2 regions of the Shewanella sp. NFH-SH190041 genome follow, and region 2 is predicted to be linked to the other one. Evidence: riboswitches for the same ligand, from Rfam matches in the RefSeq annotation. Region 2 holds a riboswitch; the other holds the start of a gene.

Region 1 (3,756 bases), 1.6 Mb from region 2:
GGCCGCGTTTGTCCCTTGAACCGGGTAACGTAAGGTGTCAGTCATGGGCCTGCTCCAACTGGGTGAGTAGTTGCTGTTGCAAGTTAGCTAGCGCAGCATCGAGCGGCCGAGGTGTCGCTGTGTTCGGCAGTGTGATGGGCGTCATTGTTGCCGGTCGTCCTGCCATCAGATACAAGTCATCTGCTAAGCGCAGTGCCTCTTGGGGATCATGGGTGATAAAGAGTACGGTTTTGCCCCGCAGCAGCGTTGCCGCTAATGCCTGCAGCTGGTGGCGGGTTACGGCATCCAGTGCGGAAAAGGGCTCATCCATCAGTACCACATCGCGATTTTGCAGCAGAGTGCGGACCAAGGCGACCCGTTGGCGCATTCCGCCGGAGAGCGCAGATGGTCTGGCATCGAGCACTTGGCCTAAGCCAACTTGTTGTAACAGCGCGGTGGCGCGTAGATATAACTGCTGAGTAGCTGCTTTATCACTTGGCTGAAACCGGCTGATAAGACAGGCATTATCCAGCACGCTAAGCCAGGGCAGCAGTAAATCCTGCTGCGCCATATAGGCGACCGGGCCGCATTGTGGCAGGCTGCCGCTGATAACTGGATGAGCGGCCGAGTCCGTTGTGCTGCTATCCAGTAAGCCAGCCAACAGGCGCAGTAAGGTCGTTTTACCACAGCCACTTTGCCCGACGATGGTGGTCCAGCAGCCTGCACGCAATTGAAAATTGAAGTTTTCCAGTAGCGCGGTGGCCTGCCCGGGAAACCGCAGTGTCAGATGGTCAAAAACAATCTCTGAACGGCTCATTGGCAGGTATCCTGGCGAAAGAAGTGATTTACTGGGCCGTGACCGGTACCAATCTGCAATTTGTCAGCAGCTTGAAGTGCGCCGGTGAGATAGTGTTTGGCGCTGGCGACAGCTGTCGTCATGGTTTGCCCTTGGGCCAAGAAAGACGCGATAGCCGCAGATAGGGTGCAGCCGGTGCCGTGGGTATTACGGGTGTTGATGCGCTGAGCTTCAAAGCATTGGATCTGCTGTGGCCCAATCAGCCAATCACAGCTTTGCTGACTGCTGGTGAGGTGACCGCCTTTAAGCAGTATATGGCCACAGTGCTGATCACCACAGTACTGCTGTAAGCGAAGGATAAATGTTTGCAGCTCCGCGTCTGTGCTGGGTTCATTGCCGCCCAGAATCGCAGCGGCTTCTGGCAGGTTAGGGGTAATGATATCGGCCAGAGGCAAGAGTTGCTGCTTGAGGGAATCAATTGCATCGGCAGCCAATAGGTGATCGCCACTGGTGGCTACCATCACGGGGTCAAGGACAATATGGGCTGGCTGATATTGGTGCAATTTGGCTGCAACCGTTGCGATCACATCTTTATCCGCCAGCATACCGATTTTTACGGCGATAACAGCTAGATCGCCAAAGATACTGTCAAGTTGGCGGCCGACAAAGTCAGCTGGCACGGGCATTACGGCATCAACGCCGCGGGTATTTTGTGCTGTGAGTGCCGTGATCACTGAGCAGGCGTAACCCCCTGTCGCAGAAATGGCTTTTATATCGGCTTGAATACCGGCACCACCACCACTGTCTGAGCCAGCAATGGTCAAGGTAATTGATGTAGTCAAAAAAGTGCTCCCATAAAATGGGCGCAGGGAGAAACAGGATGGAGGGACTCCAGGATGCTTAGTTCCCTACGCCAGTGTTAACTGGATCAGGTTCAACGGGTCCCGTAGTTACGGTCTCAGCCTAAGGCTCCCCGACTAAATCACATCAAACTGATGTGGCGGATACACCTTACTCCTGTGATCCATCTCAAGCAATATTTGCCGTCAGACAGTGGTGGTTTAACCAGCTGTCAAGTTCATCTGTAGCCTGAAAATGGGAGCTGTAACAGAAAACTCGCATAAAGAGATAAGCGTGGAGATGACTGCTGGAGTTTATGCTGGTGGCTTTGGTGCCCAAGAGTGCACTCTGAGCGCGATATGAGTGAAAAATGAAGGGCGAGTACAACTTGTTGAGGATAGCTGCCGGGCAGTATTGGCCGCCCGGCAAGATTTCAGTGGTGAGGGGGAATTATGCCGTTGCGGTTGAGGCCGGTGCTGCGCGCTGCAGAGTCAGCAGCCAGCGACCATAGAGGTAGATCCCAACTGCCGAAAGAGTGCCAATCGCGGCGATAATATACCAAGCCATGCCAATATCATGGGCTTGATAAAGGGTTTGAGTCAGCTGTTGGGCTGTTTGCCCGGTATAGCTGACCAAAGTCGTAAAGGCTTCGCCCTGAGGAATGGCCGCGACTTCTGTGGCGCTCATGCCCTCTTGCTCCAGCATTTGGCGGGAAAACTTCTCTTTCGAGGCATAAATTTCATATAACTTAGGGCCAAAATAGCCTTCTAGTCCCCAGCCTATGCCCTGGGGCAGCATCACAAAGCCCAGATACATGGCTTTTTTCCCCTCCGGGGCGATATTGCCCATAAACTCATTCTTTTTCGGTGAAATCATCATTTCCCCGAGGGAGAACATGGCAATTGCCAAGACCATCATCCAGGCGGCATTGGTGTAACCGATCAGCACAAAGGCAAGGATACTGAGCAGACACCCAGCTAACATCGCGGTGGTGATGCGGTATTTGGCCGTTAGCGCCGCAACCAGAAAACAACTGGTCATAATCATTCCGGCATTAAGGTTCAGCATGCCCTCTGGCATCACTTTAGTGCCGTCATTATTCAGCCCGAGCCAGAACTGTAAGATACCGTTGCTGGTGCCTTCTGGTCCAAACAAACTGGTGACAATCACACTGGTATCGACCCATTCGGCAATATGGATAGGTAACACATCAAACAGCGCATTAAACAGGAACCAGAAGCCGGAAAAGACCAGCATGTAATAGAGCACAATCGGCTTTTTCAGTTCATGCCAGGCATCTTTCCACAGGGTATCTTGCTGGATTTCTCCCGCTTTGATTTTTGCCGCACGGGCTAAGCGCTCATCTTTGCCCGGCTCTTTGTAGGCCAGCAAAAACAGGAAATTGAAGGAAATAATTGCAGCGCAGGCATAAAACACATTGTCCCATGACAACTGACGCATATGTACTGCAACCAACGGACCGAGAAAGCCGCCGATATTGACCACCTGATAGAATATCCCCCAGGCCATGGATGAGTTATCCCGCCTTGTTGCCAGCACTAAAGTGCCCTGAATACCGGGTTTAAAGATACCTGTGCCGGTTGCCAGTAACATGGCTCCCCAGAAAAAGCCCCAGAAACTGGGGAAAAAGGCCATACACAGATAACCGGCAATTTTGATAATGGTGGAGGCAAAAATGGTTTCTTTATAACCGACTCGATCTGAGATGCCGCCGGTAAAAACAGGCACAAATGTTTGTAGAATTGCCCAGCAAGAAATAATAATGCCGTAATCGGACAGGGTGATGCCTAAGCCGCCAGCGGACTCGGGCGCTTTGGCATAGAGTCCGGCACTGGCTTTAACACCGTAATAGGCGATACGCTCAACCAGTTCCATGCCGCCAACCAGCCAGAAGACATAACTAAAACTGGCGATGGAGGCCCACATCCCCAACTGTTTTACTTCGCGCAGATCATTTTCTGCACCGGGATTTTGCTTTGTCATAACCGTCCTTTGTTGTTGTTATTTTTCCGGGATGCCAACTGCAGTGGTGCAATCGGCGTATGCACTGTAACCGTTTGGGCATGAAAAACCAAAACGACCATGGTTAGATTTTGACCTTGATCAGGCGTTTGGCTGAC
Region 2 (3,756 bases):
CATTGGCGGTATACAAAATAAAATTACCACTATCGGGGATCTGCACGGAGGCATCCACCTGCTGATCTTGCCGATCCATGAAGAATAATGACAAGCGGGTTGCGAGCATACCATCCCACCAAGCACCACTATGACCCAACTCGTAGTTATACAGCGTTTCAGCATCAAAACTGCGGTACTGACTCAACTCAGCGGGCAAGTCTGTATTAAAACCACCCGGCTTATAACCCCGTGCCACTTTGGCGTACAACAATTGCCCCTTTGCTAGGGTATAAGACAGAGATAAATGCCCGCCCCACATGGTTTCCGCTGGGGTAAAGGCTTCATTATCACTGTCGCGATAATCTGCATCCCAATGCTCTAGTCTCAAGCCCGCAGAATAATGCCATTCCCCAAGATACGTATCTAACTGTGCAAAACCAGATAATTTTTTTGCCTGGTAGTCACTGTCTCGATGGCTAGTGTACAAGGGACCCGCTTCGTAACGCTCTTCAACCAGCAATTGATTACTTTCGTCCAACTGGTTGGCATACAGCCCCACCAACCAATCTGTGGTGTCAGAAAAAATCCGCCCTTCATCAGTACTTAACAAGCGGATATCTTGACTGAAGTTTTGCCGCTTGGCCGTTTTATCCCACCAGTAGTCGTACACGCAAGGAGCACCATAACACTCAAACTGTTGCCAATAGGTAGGATTGGCCCAATCACCATCATACGCATGACGTTGTGTGGTATCGGCGTAACTGGTAATGGACTCCAGAGAAAACGCCCGATGAGCCTGCCAAGTGAGTTTCAGCCCAGCGCCGGTAGTACGCTGGGTATCCACCCCGGGGCGGTCGGTATAAGTAGTGCTGCCATTAGAGTCTAATGACCAAGCATCATAGCCATTATCAAAATGGCCTTGCAGTAAGGTTAAATCTGCCTGCAGCGTATCCGTAGCGTACCAGCGTAATTTGGCTTTAGCAGAAAGCTCATCCCGGGCATTGGTATCGCTGCGCCCCAAATAGGCATTATCCATATAGCCATTTTGCTGGTGGGACTGGAGTGACATTCGCCCTAAAATATCACCATCACGGCTTAATGCGCCGCCCGCATAAGCGCCAATAGTCAACAGATCATCACTGCCACCACTGAGTTCAACCCCTGCTTCCGGTGCGGCGGTTGGCTCAGCGCTTTTCAGATAAATGGCCCCGGCCAGCGCATTACCGCCAAACAAGGTACTTTGTGGGCCGCGCAGCACCTCGACCTGATCAATATCAAACAGCCCGGAAGCCATTCCCAGCCCTGATAGGTCGATATCATCAATAAAAAAGCCCACCGAGGCATTAGGTGCGCCTTCATATTCTTCCTGATCCCCAACGCCCCGGATCTGAAAATAACGCGCCCGGGAGCTGCCACCAGACCAGTTTAAATTGGCAATACCGTTGAGCACATCTTGAAAGTTTTCACCGCCATCATCCTCTAACTGCGCCCGGTCAAGCACACTGATACTGGCAGGCACCTGATCCAGTGCCGCTGCGCGAAAATCGGCAGTGACCACCAAGGTTTCTATTGTGCGCGCCGCCTGAGTATCCGGCGGTGCTTGATGCAAATAATGGGACGATTCACGGTCTGTGGTCACCGATGATGATTCAGATTGAGACTCCTGCGCGAATGCAGGAACAGAGATTGCAGCGATCAGAGCTGCGGATACAGAGGAGTAATTATTATTTTTCATGGGACCTCAATACAGGTTGAGATCCGGCATTGCAAAAAGCGTGGTTAATGCACAGAGAGTCAGCCCATTCCTACGCCGGTATCAGCCGGATCAGGTTCTAAGGGTTTGTCACAGGACATCTCAGTCTGGCGCTAAACGCGCCAGACACCCCTTGGCGGCGCTCATTATACAGACAATTTAGCGAAAAGCATCTGATACTGTTCGTATTTCATACATAATAAAAAGCCCCGCAATAGCAGGGCTTAAGCATGATGGGTAATAACGAAAGGAAACTATCCAGCGCTATTTTGTCATTGGCATTAACTGCACTAATTCACTAATGCCTCTCAGTATGGGGATTACACGCCAATATTGAGTTTACGCAGTGATGCTTCAGTTTCCGTTTCCAAATCAGCCATGGTCTTACCATGGGGTTCAGGCAGACCGGTGTCAGGATTGACCCGCACAAACACCATTTCATCTACCGCACAAATGGTCTTGCCGGTAAATTTATTCCGCAGCAGACAAGAAACCGTGATCGATGTCCGTCCTACCGCCTTGGTCGTCAGACCAAACTCCACCACATCGCCTTCTGAGGCTGGGTTCTCAAAAGAAATAGCCGCCATGTGCTTGGTCACAATACACTTAGTGCCCAGCTGACAAATCACATAAATGGCCGCTTCTTCATCAATCCAGGCCAGCGCCCGGCCACCGAACAGGGTTCTGGCGTAATTAAGATCTTCCGGCATAACCAGACGTCGGGAGAGAAACTTCATAATCTTTCCGTTATTACATAGAGGTGCCGCTCAAGCGGCCACAGGTTAAACAGACTGCTTTTTCGCCAACAGCGGGCCCAGTGGCTCACCACCGACCAGATGCATATGGATATGGAACACTTCCTGACCGGCATGCTGGTTGCAGTTCATGATCAAGCGATAGCCATCTTTCGCAATACCGGCCTCTTCAGCCAGTTTTGCCGCTACCGTGACCATACGGCCTAAAGCTTTTTCATCCGATGCTTTTACGTCATTCACGGTCGGGATCAGATGATTAGGCACAATCAGCACATGGGTTGGTGCTTGAGGGGAAATATCCCGAAATGCAGTGACCAGCTCATCCTGATACAGAATGTCAGCCGGAATTTCCCGGCGGATAATTTTACTGAAAATAGTCTCTTCGGCCATCGTGTTATTCTCCACAGCTGATAGCGATATAAAGTCCCAAGTATACCCGTATTTATCGTGGCGGCTACGCCAAATTGATTGCCCGGCCGACGCAATTTTGGCAGCATGGGCGATAAACTTCAGTGAGTTAACTGCTATGATCCACTATCAGATTACCCCGGCTAATCCCCACGGCCACCTGTTTGATGTCACCATGACCATTTCCCACCCCGCCCATGAGCAGCAGCTTTGGCTACCCGCTTGGCTGCCGGGAAGCTATATGGTGCGGGACTTTGCCAAAAACCTAATTGATATCAAAGCCTTTAATAGTCAAGGCATGCCATTACCCCTGACCCAACTTGATAAGCAGAACTGGCAAATCAGCCACTGTGATGACACAGTGCGGATCACTTATCAAGTATATGCATGGGATTTGTCGGTTCGCACCGCGTTTTTAGATGCTCGACGCGGCTTTTTCAATGGCTCCAGTGTGTTTCTTGCCGCCCGAGGACTAGAGCAATCTGAGCACAGTGTTGAGATCCTGCCGCCTTCTTTGCCAGCCTGCAGCGAATGGGAAGTGGCCACCCGGCTTAAACGCGCCAGTGGAAATGACTGGGGCTTTGGTCGCTTTTATGCCGAAAACTATGATGAACTGATTGACCATCCGGTTGAAATGGGTTGTTTTACCCGCGGCAGTTTTGAAGCCTGCGGCGTCAGCCATGATGTGATACTAGCTGGTCGTCATCATGCCGATATGCCGCGCTTGTGTCGCGATCTACAAACTATTTGTGAATATCAAATCCAACTGTTCGGCACACCTGCACCTTTTGAGCGTTATCTGTTTATGACGGCTGTGCTGGATGAAGGTTTTGGTGGACTTGAGCACCGGGCATCCAC

What was found. A riboswitch is a leader RNA that binds a small molecule or an ion and turns the genes downstream of it on or off. The one in region 2 is predicted to bind thiamine pyrophosphate.
Region 1: it holds a riboswitch for thiamine pyrophosphate, as region 2 does, so the genes downstream of both, thiD (bifunctional hydroxymethylpyrimidine kinase/phosphomethylpyrimidine kinase) here and NFHSH190041_RS11405 (TonB-dependent receptor) in region 2, are expected to answer to the same signal.

Annotation. Positions count from the first base shown of each region.
Region 1 covers NZ_AP026070.1:1,009,563-1,013,318, forward strand. Annotated here, with positions in the region: gene NFHSH190041_RS04500 (ABC transporter permease) at 1-45, opposite strand, end outside; gene NFHSH190041_RS04505 (ABC transporter ATP-binding protein) at 38-796, opposite strand; gene thiD (bifunctional hydroxymethylpyrimidine kinase/phosphomethylpyrimidine kinase) at 793-1,617, opposite strand; TPP riboswitch at 1,664-1,761, opposite strand; gene NFHSH190041_RS04515 (MFS transporter) at 2,066-3,619, opposite strand.
Region 2 covers NZ_AP026070.1:2,564,735-2,568,490, forward strand. Annotated here, with positions in the region: gene NFHSH190041_RS11405 (TonB-dependent receptor) at 1-1,717, opposite strand, end outside; TPP riboswitch at 1,768-1,879, opposite strand; gene NFHSH190041_RS11410 (acyl-CoA thioesterase) at 2,056-2,472, opposite strand; gene hinT (purine nucleoside phosphoramidase) at 2,518-2,880, opposite strand; gene NFHSH190041_RS11420 (M61 family metallopeptidase) at 3,017-3,756, shown strand, end outside.